One region of the Acinetobacter sp. LoGeW2-3 genome, then DNA from elsewhere that is predicted to be linked to it. Evidence: predicted binding sites of a transcription regulator. Region 1 holds the regulator's gene; the other holds the start of a gene.
The links. Region 1 encodes PhoB, which activates phosphate uptake and scavenging genes when phosphate is short. Its sites were predicted from a motif close to TGTCATNAANCTGTCATAA; they were not measured.
Positions count from the first base shown of each region.

Region 2: BS636_RS13070 (porin) is a predicted target of PhoB. The motif match lies at 3,085-3,103, and genes of this name have one in related genera.

Region 1 is NZ_CP024011.1:1,277,066-1,282,603, reverse strand. Features, by position in the region: gene BS636_RS06095 (OprO/OprP family phosphate-selective porin) at 1-173, opposite strand, end outside; gene BS636_RS06090 (amidohydrolase family protein) at 262-1,770, opposite strand; gene BS636_RS06085 (SDR family NAD(P)-dependent oxidoreductase) at 2,063-2,911, opposite strand; gene BS636_RS06080 (TetR/AcrR family transcriptional regulator) at 3,132-3,809, shown strand; gene phoB (phosphate regulon transcriptional regulator PhoB) at 4,011-4,721, shown strand; gene phoR (phosphate regulon sensor histidine kinase PhoR) at 4,746-5,538, shown strand, end outside.
Region 2 is NZ_CP024011.1:2,700,687-2,706,224, reverse strand. Features, by position in the region: gene pstC (phosphate ABC transporter permease subunit PstC) at 1-297, opposite strand, end outside; gene BS636_RS13075 (substrate-binding domain-containing protein) at 377-1,408, opposite strand; gene BS636_RS13070 (porin) at 1,754-2,848, opposite strand; partial or broken gene BS636_RS13065 (twin-arginine translocase TatA/TatE family subunit) at 3,180-3,281, shown strand; gene BS636_RS16490 (hypothetical protein) at 3,596-3,925, shown strand; gene BS636_RS13055 (EAL domain-containing protein) at 4,483-5,538, shown strand, end outside.

The DNA of each region.
Region 1 (5,538 bases):
GACAATGTGGCATTATGTTTTTGTTCCAACTGCACGAAACGTTTCTGCAATACATCAATCTGTGATTTCAGCTGCTTTAATTCAGCCTGTGTCGTGTCATCGGCATAAGCACCCAGGGAGATCCCCTGAATAATCAATGCCACTGATACAGCCAATAAATGTTGTTTACCCACAAAAAATTTCCCAAATATCAAAAATTAAAATAAAAAATCCTAAGGTCCGCCTACTTTGGTAAGCGGACGCATCTCAAAATATTGAGGATTAAGCTGCGCTAGATTTATTCAGTTTGGCTTCGACTTGAGTGCCTTTGAAGAAATTAGGATTATTCGCGGTATAGAACTGATACGGATTGGTGAAGACCAATGCCTTAAAGTCTTCAGCGGTAATCGCACCTTCTTGCACCAGGTCCCATGTTTCTGCCAGTGGCTCAGTCAATTCAGGTACATCCCAGTGGCCTGAATCGGATGAATACAGTGCATTAATTTTCTTACCGAACGGATTGCCCTTCGGATTCAATGCCCCCACGATCGTGCGATCGTCTGCTTCATTGCCGAAGTAGAAATTTGGTACCCAGCGATCCCAGATATTTTGTTTGTTTTGAATTTTTGCCAGAGCAAAATCATTCACTTCTTCAGGTTTTTGTGTCTGGAAGCGTGAAGTCGATGCCACACCAAACAAGCTTTCAATAATTTCTTGCTCATTCAGTTCACGACCTTGATACAGTGTATGTCCATACTGGCGATACAACTCGACAGCCAGCTCACGGTTCAGGCGTTCCGGGTTATATTGCTGCACATGCTCATTACCACGTTTTTCAAAACGATCGACCAAATGCGTTAATACGTTTTGCCCCCAAGCTGCACCCGCCTCGAGTAGCGCAATACGCAGTTGTGGAATACGCTCAGTCACACCACCAAAGAACAAGGCTTTAGCCAATGCTTCAGAGGCATCTGCAAAGTGGTTAATGTGGTTAAACATGTAATTTGTTGGTGAATTACGTGCCACCCAGCTTTGGCTACCTGAGTGTGTCGACAGATTGATGCCCAGCTCCACACTCTTCTGCCAGAACGGATCATAGTCATATTCACTGTCGATGCCGAAGAAATCTAACCAATACGCATAACGGCGCAAATCGGTATCTTCAGGATAGCGATCTGCGATGGCTTTAATCGGACGGCGTACTGCACCTGGAATCAGTGCTGTTTTTAGTCCCAATTTTTGTGCAAATTCCAGTTCTTCAATACCCTCTTGTGGTGTATTCAGTGGAATTGCTGCAACAGGGGTTAAACGGTCCGCATAAGGCTTATAGACATCGGCATGAAAATGGTTAATGGCACGAGTCAAAGACAAACGCAGATCATCATTGGATGAGTTGATTGGGAACAAAGACAGGTTTGGATACAGCACTGCATAGTCTGTACCGAGTTCTTCTAAACGCTCATACAACAAACCTGGTAAGGCTACAGTTGCCAGGTCATAGGTATTTTCAGATGGCAACGCCCAGAATGGCGGACGGAACAGACGGCGGTCTTTACGCTCTTGTGGCGTTGCGTTATACCATTCTGCTGCCAAGGCATTCAGGCCATTACTTTTCAGATGGCTACGGAATACATCGACCACACGTGAACCACCGTATTGCGCAATATAGTCCTCAAGTGCAGGACTATAAGCATTGGTATGAATGTCAGTATCAATCACCGGGAAATCGAGCTGTGACCGAACCTGTGCAGCACGAGATTGGCGTGCTTTTAAATCTTTTAAAACTGTCATGGGGAGGACCTAGATTTTTATATTTTCGTCCTCCTTATATGGCAACAAGTGTGCCAAGTGTTTAAGTTAATGTTTTTATTAGTATTTATAAAAATATCCCGACAATTTATGTTGGTTTTTAACCGCTTTCAGTGTTGAAAATTCAACACTTGCTTATATCAATTCAGCTTTAATAACTATTTTATTTTCTATTTTTTAGATAAACAAAATCTGCTTTTACTCTTTTATTTCTTAAGTTCAGATATCAAAAAAGCCCGCATAAGCGGACTTTGATTTTATGAATTTTAATAATTTAAGCTGATTTTTTCGACTTATTGCCTAGCTTGGTCGCGAAAGCTGTGACTTTCTGATAACCGGTTGGCATCAGACGCTGAATTAAATCAATCGCTTTAGCATCATTTCCAATCAGCAAACGGCGTTTATCTTTCTGTACCGCTTCCAGAATCTGACGTGCCGCTTCTTCAGGTGGGCAACGTAGCAGCTTGTTAAAGTTCTGTGCCGATTTTTCAGGATGCATGCCTAAACTACGGATACTGTCATTCATTTTTGCGGCAATGGCGATATTGGTTCGGATTCCACCTGGGTGTACACATAGCGCGCTGACGCCACAATTTTCCATATCCAGTTCCTGGCGCAACGATTCGGTAAAACCTCGTACTGCAAATTTAGTCGCATTATAACCCGATTGAGTTGGTTGAGCCGTTAGGCCAAACAGGCTGGAGATATTGATGATATGACCATCTCTAGTTTTCTTGATCAGCGGCAGGAATTCTTTGGTGCCATACACCACGCCCCAGAAGTTGATGCCGACAATCCATTCCAGCTCGTCATAACTCGCGCCTTCTACAGTGGAACCTAAAGCTACACCCGCGTTATTGAAGATCATATTCACGCTGCCATGTTGCTGTTCCACTTCCGTCGCCCAGGTACGCATCTCTTCAAGATTCGCGACATTGACCTTTTTGGTGCTAACACGCACATTAGAATCTTTTAATAGCTCAACTGTTTTCGTCAATCCTTCTTCATTGACATCGCTTAATGCCAGATGACAGCCCTGTTTCGCCAATAGCACTGCCAATTGCTGACCAATACCAGAACCGGCACCAGTAATTGCAGCCACTTTATTATTAAAATTTTTCATAGGGTTCCCTTATCGATAAAACTGCCCGCCCGGACAGTATTTCTTGTTCTGTCGTGCTTCATGCAGCAATTCTCCTCAATATAGTTTTGACAATGATCATTGTCAATCATGATCACTTGTCTATTCGGGCCAATATAGATTGGTGATCAAGGACATAGGTCTAAAGGGAATTTATTGGTAAGATATTGAAAATTTCGGTGCTTATGAGCTTAATCATTCCATGACCAATTCGGTAATTCCTGAGAAAAAACAACAAAAAGTGATGACAAAGGAACGTCAGTTTAAAGGCCTGTCCATGGCTGAGCGTCAGCAGGCACGCCGGGAAAAGCTGATTGAAGCCGGTATTCAGGCCTATGGCACACATGGCTTTTTTTCTGTGACGGTAAAAGATATCTGTACGGAAGCCAAGCTGACCGAACGCTATTTCTATGAATCCTTTAAGAAAAGCGAGCACCTGTTTCAGACCATTTTCCTGAAACTGATCGATGAACTGCAGCAAAATGTCATGCAGGCGATGATGCGGGCCTCCTCCGATCCAAAAAAAATGATTGAATCCGGCCTGACTGCCCTGCTGACCACGCTGCGGGACAATCCGCGTATGGCCCGGATTATTTATATTGATGCCATGCTGGTTCAGGAACTACATAACCAGGCGACGATTCATGAAACCATGGGCCGTTTTGACCGCATGATTCAGGCTTTTGTGATGTTGATGATGCCGAATCTGAGCCGTTCTGAGCAGGAAATTTCCCTTGTCTCTACAGGCCTCAATGGCTATGTCACCCAGATTGCGATTCGCTGGGTCATGAGTGGTTTTAAACAGTCGATGGAAGAGGTCTTGTCCTCTTGCAGTATCGTGTTCCTGGCATTGTTCGAGACATTTTCTGAGAAAAATTAATTGATTTTAAATGCCTGAATGAGTGGTATTGCAGGAATTTAAACAAGATATTTGATTGAGAAGGAATTGAAGTTAATTGTCACAAATCTTTGCGAAAGTAAGGCAAGCTCCCTTTTTGCAATGATACTGTCATAATTAATCTTTGTAATAGGCTCGTCATAAATATAAAACGGTCCACCGTTGACTTATAGGAAATGCGCTGTGAAAGATGACTACATTTTAATCGTCGATGATGAGCTTCCAATTCGGGAAATGATCCATACTGCACTGGATATGGCAGGCTTTAATTGTTTAGAAGCAGAAGATGCCAAACAGGCGCATCAAATGATTGTGGATCAGCGTCCAGCGTTGATCTTGCTAGACTGGATGATGCCAGGGGGCGTCAGCGGTGTAGACTTATGCCGTCGTCTGAAACGTGATGAAACCTTATCAGAGATTCCAGTGATTATGCTCACTGCTCGTGGTGAAGAAGACCATAAAGTGCAAGGTTTAGATGCCGGTGCAGATGACTACATGACCAAGCCATTTTCCACGCGTGAACTGGTATCCCGGATCAAAGCTGTGCTGCGCCGTACCAATAGCCTGAATGGAGAAAAAAGCATTGATGCCAATGGCTTGTTACTCGATCCTTCAAGCCAGCGAGTCAGCTTTGGTGATACTATTCTAGATATGGGACCGACCGAATATCGTCTGCTGGCCTTCTTTATGACCCATCCAGAACGTGCCTATACCCGTGCTCAACTCCTGGATCAGGTCTGGGGTGGCAATGTCTATATTGAGGACCGGACCATTGACGTGCATATTCGTCGTTTGCGCAAAGTGCTAGAGCCTTATGGCGCCGACCGTTATGTACAGACTGTACGCGGCACTGGCTACCGTTTCTCAACCCGTGCCGATGTTGCGCTCGGCTAATTTAACCAAGGTAAATCCCGTTTTATGTATAAACCCTACCCTGTTCCTGAAATGGCCCGCGGACATAAGCTGCCAAGCTCGAATAGCTTGTGGGATTTTGCCAAGCAGGATTTACGCCTTCTGGCCGGTTTTCTGCTGATCGGCAGTCTGATTGGTTTCGGGATCGGGTATTTCTGGGTTTGTATCGTACTGGCTTTTGTGGCTTTCTTTGCCACGCAGATTCGTTCCCTGTATCTGGTCAATGACTGGATTTCCAATCGCCCTTATGATGTGCCACCCAAGATCAATGGCATCTGGGGAGCCTTGCTATTCAATGTTTATCAAGCCCAGCGTCAGGAACGTATTGTACAGGCGGAAATGGTCGAGCTGATTGATCGTGCCCAATCCTCTCTGGTCGCGCTACAGGAAGCGGTGGTCCTGATCGATGAGAATCAGCAGATTGAATGGTGGAATCCAGCAGCTGAACGTCTGCTCGGCATCAACCCGGAAGATAAAAGCCGTAATATTCTGACTTTATTGGATCAGCCGAATTTTATTGAATATTATCATCATATTGATAACGCGCCTGACGGTCTCAAGATGCAATCTTCAACCTATGAAGGCCATTATGTGCAGATCAAGATGACCCGTTTTGGCGGTGAGAGCCGTCTATTGGTCGCTTATGATGTGACCCGGATGCACAATCTGGAACAGATGCGTAAAGACTTTGTCGATAATATCTCGCATGAACTGCGTACGCCATTAACGGTACTCAGTGGCTATATCGAAACCTTTACCGATCAGGAAGATATTAGCCCGCGCTGGAAACGTGCTTTTG
Region 2 (5,538 bases), 1.4 Mb from region 1:
TACCCGATCCACCATGATGCTTAAGCTTGCCTGATCCATGTCTGCCACCATCTGTTCTGGCAAATGGTTCACAACCAACTGTTTCAGGATGACAGGCTCTACCAGACTCCAGAGTAGAAAAATAAAAAATGCTGGAATCCCACACCATAAAGCCACCATCGCACCATAGTAGCCAGGACGTGAATTCAGCATAGCGGTATTTTTACCCTGACCAGCCAGCTGCTGACTTTGGCTTAATCCGAGCTGATAAGCAATCGCGATGATCGCCAGTAATACACCGAGTAGTAGCAGATTCATTGATGCTCCACTGTTTTTTCAATCTTTATCGTTGAAAAAAAAGCTGGTCACAGTTTCCTGCTCCCAGCCATTTCATTACCTACTTCAGTACAACTGCCTTATTTGCTTTGAAGTTTGTCAGCACCACTGACCGCTCCTTGTCAGACATGGCAATCAGCCCTGCTCTTTCCAGTTTTGATCCTTTGCCCGATACTTTTTTATTCAGGAAATATTCAGTGAACTGTTGCAGACCTTTAATTGATTTCAGGTGTTCACCTTTGACATAGAAGTACAATGGACGAGAAACCGGATAAGTTCCATTCAGGATCGTTTTCTCGGATGGAGCAACATTGTTTACCGTCGCTACACGTAGCTTGTCACGGTTCTGATCATAGAAACCAAGCCCAAAGACCCCGACTGCATTTGGTGATGTTTTCAGGCGTGCCAGGGTTTCGGTATAGTCACCGGATATTTCAATCACCCGACCATCTTTACGGAAGGTACTACACGCTTTTTTCTGGGCATCTTTGTCTAGAGACTTAATTGCAGCGTACGTTTCACAACCTGCATCCACCATCTTCTCCTGGAAGACTTCGCGCGTTCCATGATTAGAAGCCGGGATGACCAGCGTGATCAGTTCATTCGGAAGTGCTGGATCAATCTGGTTCCAGCGGGTATATGGATTAGCTACCATTTTGCCATTAGATGGTACTTCAGCAGCGAGTGCGGCAAAGACATGTTGTGGGTGCAGTTTATAAGCTGCTTTCTTGGCATTCGAGGCAAAGACAATGCCGTCATAACCGATCTTGATTTCCAGAACTTTATTGACACCATTTTTCTTACATTCGGCGAGTTCGGCACTTTTGATCTGGCGGGAAGCATTGGCAATATCAATCGTGTTATCACCCACACCACGACAGAACTGCTTTAACCCTGCAGATGAACCACCTGAACCGACTACTGGGGTTTTAAACTGTGGGAATGTGTTGCCAAATTCTTCAGCCACGATACTGGCATAAGGTAAGACAGTTGAAGAACCTGCAATCTGGATCGTATCGCGTGCGGCATTCGCTGCACATGCCGCTACAGTTCCCATTAATGCCACTGTTGTCATTGCTGTTGTTAAACGCATTTAGTATCTCTCTTTATATTTAGCTACGCCTTTAGCGTGTGACTTGTTTCGATACCAACATTTTGATTTTTGAATATGACAAGCAGGTTGCAGATTTATTAAAGTTTTATGAAAGTTATTGCAGCAAGAAATTAATTATAAATAATCAATATTTTCAAAATATTAGGTCATATTTTGAGTCTGTAGTACAGAAAATAATGTGTTAGTAAATCAAATCATCAGACGCAGTTTTACTAGTCGCTATGTCTGGTACAAGACTGCCTAAGAACCTGTCCAATGCCATGATTTATTAAATAAAAAAAAGGACACCTTAGATGGGTATCCTTTTATATCAGTATTAGTTGTTTAGAAATCGTAGCGCATACCTAGTGATAGCGCGAGCGCATCTTGACCTGCTGATCCACTAACGCCATTACCTAAACTTCGACCTTCTTTCCAAGGGGTTAAGTTGGCGTTTTTATCATTCAGTGTGGTTGCGACATTACCGTATAAGCGTAGTGCAGGATCAAGTTTGTGTTCCATGCCTAAGGCGATTAAACTCGTGTTCGCATCCTCTCTGTCGACATCTCGGTAAAAATACTCAGTGCGTAGCAGTGTTTTAGGTGTGAATTTATATTCACCTGAAACTCCCCAAACTTGTGCATCTAGACCGCGATCTGTATCTTCAAACTGCGCTTTTTGATATAAGGCACCTAAGTTTAAACTTTCAGTAAATTGATAAGAACCTGCGATACGGAAAGCATCTCGCTCCGAGTCTGTCTCTTCTGTAGGTGCTGCTGTGTTGGCTGAATTTTTACCAAAATTCTGGTAAGCGGCTGCAAAGTCAATGCGATCTTTTTTATAGGTCAGCGCAAGGTCGTATGCTTTACTGTCGTCCTTACCAGAATCATCTGCGGTTTTGGAATTTTCTTTACCACTGTTCATAGAAATTGCAGCGAGTACATTAAAGCCATCTGCAAATTTGGGTGATTTATACTCCAGTGTATTTTCATTTCGCTCATCGAATTTTAAGTCACCAACACGTGTCACATTTCGAATATCGCCAATCATATCGCCAAATTGATTGACTGGACTACGTGTAGTTTTAAATGGGCTATCAAATCGACCTACACGTAGTTGACCATATTGATCATTTTTAAGCCCTACGAAAGTATCGCGTGTAGAAAAATTAATGGCTTTTGAGTCTTGATCACCACTCGCGAAACTGATTTCCTGTTCAATTTGTGCAAAAACATTTAAATCATCATTAATTTTTTGTTCAACTTTAAAACCTAAACGTGATGAGTTAGAGGATAGTCCAACTTCCTGGTAGTCTTGACCATCATCTAAGTAGTCGAGAGAGACATGTGCTCGCCCATATAATTTAACGTCTGCAGCTGACGCAATCATAGGTGTTAAAATGCTTGCCCCAATGGTAAGTGCGATAGCAGTTTTTTTCATTTTTGCTCCAATAAAGACTTATCGTCGTTTTTAAATGCTGTAGTGATGAGGATCACCACATCTCTTTTGGAGCTCAGTATTGATTTCAAATATGTCAGTAATATTAAGAAAATATTGCAAAAATATTAAATAACTCGAATTCTGTTTAAGCCGATGACTGCATCATCTGAACTTAAAAAAGCTGCTTAAATATATATTTCATAAACACTTAATAATAAATATTCCTTGTCTACCCTTGTCATAAAATTGACATCAAAGTTTCATGATTTTGTCATTTATTAATATTGATATAAGCCTGTCAATTTAAATGGATTCAATAAGGAATAAAAAAATGGCAGGACTATCTATCTGGCATGTACTGATTTTTGCAATCGTCGTGATTTTACTTTTTGGTACTTCCAAACTAAAAAATCTAGGAAAAGATGAACAAGGAAATTAAATGTCTCTAAAAAGTTATACCGATCGTCTTCACGCCGAGAATCCCAAGAACGAATCTCTGCTGTAGCCATAACTTCTACGTTATGTAGGTAAATCATCTTTTCTTAAGTTTTTCCATGTATCCCAATTAATTTTTCTTTATAAACATCATTCCAATATTTCTGAGATTTAGAGTGTTTTTAATAAAAAACACATCCAAGCTTTAAAAGTTACAAAAATACATAAAAATAGTCCGTACAATCAATTCCTTAACTTCTTATAACGTGCGATAAATTAATTTCACAATCTAAATAAATTTGATCAGAAAAAATGAAAAACCTTCAAATAGTGATAGCAGATGCTCTACATTCCTATGAATTGGAACATATTGAGGAATCAATAAGCAAAGAGATCAATCGCACTATATTGGAGATAGTGGTAAATGATGAACCTTTTGAAAAAATCAATAGTTACTTGTACTCTAAACGAGAACCTAAGAAAGTTCTAAAGAGTTCGATAGATTACCTAATAGCTCTCTTAGAAAGAGCAAAATATAGAGTAGAAAAATATCAACAATATGGCCAAAGTCCGTTGCATGTCTGCTTATATGTCATTAAGAAAATTGAGGACTTTATCGAATATTTACAGACTAAATTCTAACTTATTATTTTCCCAGATCTCTACATTGACATAGTAGAGATCTTTAAATGGACACATAGAAGGAAATTCAAATATTACTAATATGGAATTTATAATCTCTTAAGTATAGAAAATGGATTAATCAAAACTGCAAAGTCCCTTCCCTGTTTTAACCAGAAATATATTCTTTGCTGAGAATAACCCTCTAGATATTCTTACTATTAATGATTTCAAATTGAAAAACTGAAACGAACTATCCTTTATTGTGATGAAAAGATCTCTAGTAAAGACGGCGCTAGCAGATTAATAGGAATTAATCTGAATAACTTAATTTCAAGACTTAAAAAAGTTAAATATTGAATATTAAGTGAAAGCAAGTATACCGAGTAACTATAAGACTTTATTGCTCATTTTACAGCCTGTTATTTATAAGACTTTAAGATAAGTATAGGCGATGATTATTGTATTTCTGTTATATTATTTAAGTAGAATTGATAATTCATATTTGGCTAGTTTTTACGTAATTTTTGTTTAGATTCCGTCCAAATAGATAGCACAGCTCAAGGATAGTTTGCCATATGAGTCAAACAGCAAGTTATTTAGACACCCAATCAATCTTTAATTTAATTGGGCAACATGCTGATTTACACCTCATATTTCAGAAGATTAGTGAATGGCTAGAAAACCGAATACCTGACTCAATGGTATCCATCATGTCGTATTCGGAAACAGAACAAACTTTAAATTTAGTCAGTGGTGCGCAACATTTTTCAAATCGCTATCAGGAAGGGATTGCTAATATTAAAATAGGTCCACATGTGGGTGCATGTGGGGCAGCAGCTTTTCATCGAGAACTGGTGATTTGTGAAAATTTAGCGACTGATCCGAACTGGCAAGCGTTCCAATATCTGGTTCAAGACGAAAATATACACGCATGTTGGTCTGCTCCTATTATTAATGCCTTAGGGAAACTCTATGGCACCTTTGCGACCTATTATCGTTCTCCTAAACGCCCAACATCTACACATATTCAATTAATTCGTCATGCAGCATCTTTAATTGCCCTCAGTATGGATTTGTATGTAGAACGACAACAAAAACTGGCACTTAATGATAAATACGGTTCTTTCTTTAATTACCATCCAGATGTGATATTTGAGCATAATCTTCAAGGGGTTATCCTTGATGCCAATCTCGCTGCTGAAGGTATGACTAAATTTAATCTTGAACAGACTTTAGGTGCTCATTTTTCAAAATTTATATGTGCTGAATTTATAGAAAGAACTCAAGCAGCATTTGAACAAGCATCCAAGGGAAATAGTCAGTATCTGGAAATTCAGGCTCTCACTTTTTCTGGTGAACGTTATTGGTTAGACCTCACCTATTTACCAATCAAACAGGCACAACAAGTCGTTGGCGTATTTGGTATTGCGCGTGATATTACCGAACGGCGTGAAAGCGAAGAAATGCTACGTTTACTAAAACGCAGTGTCGACGCGAATCCTCTTGGTATTATGTTAACGAATGCCACCTCAGACCAAGCAATTGAATATGTGAATCCAGCTTTTGAAGATTTGACTGGGTATAAAAAAGAAGAAATTATCGGTAAAAATTGTCGTTTTCTACAAGGTCCG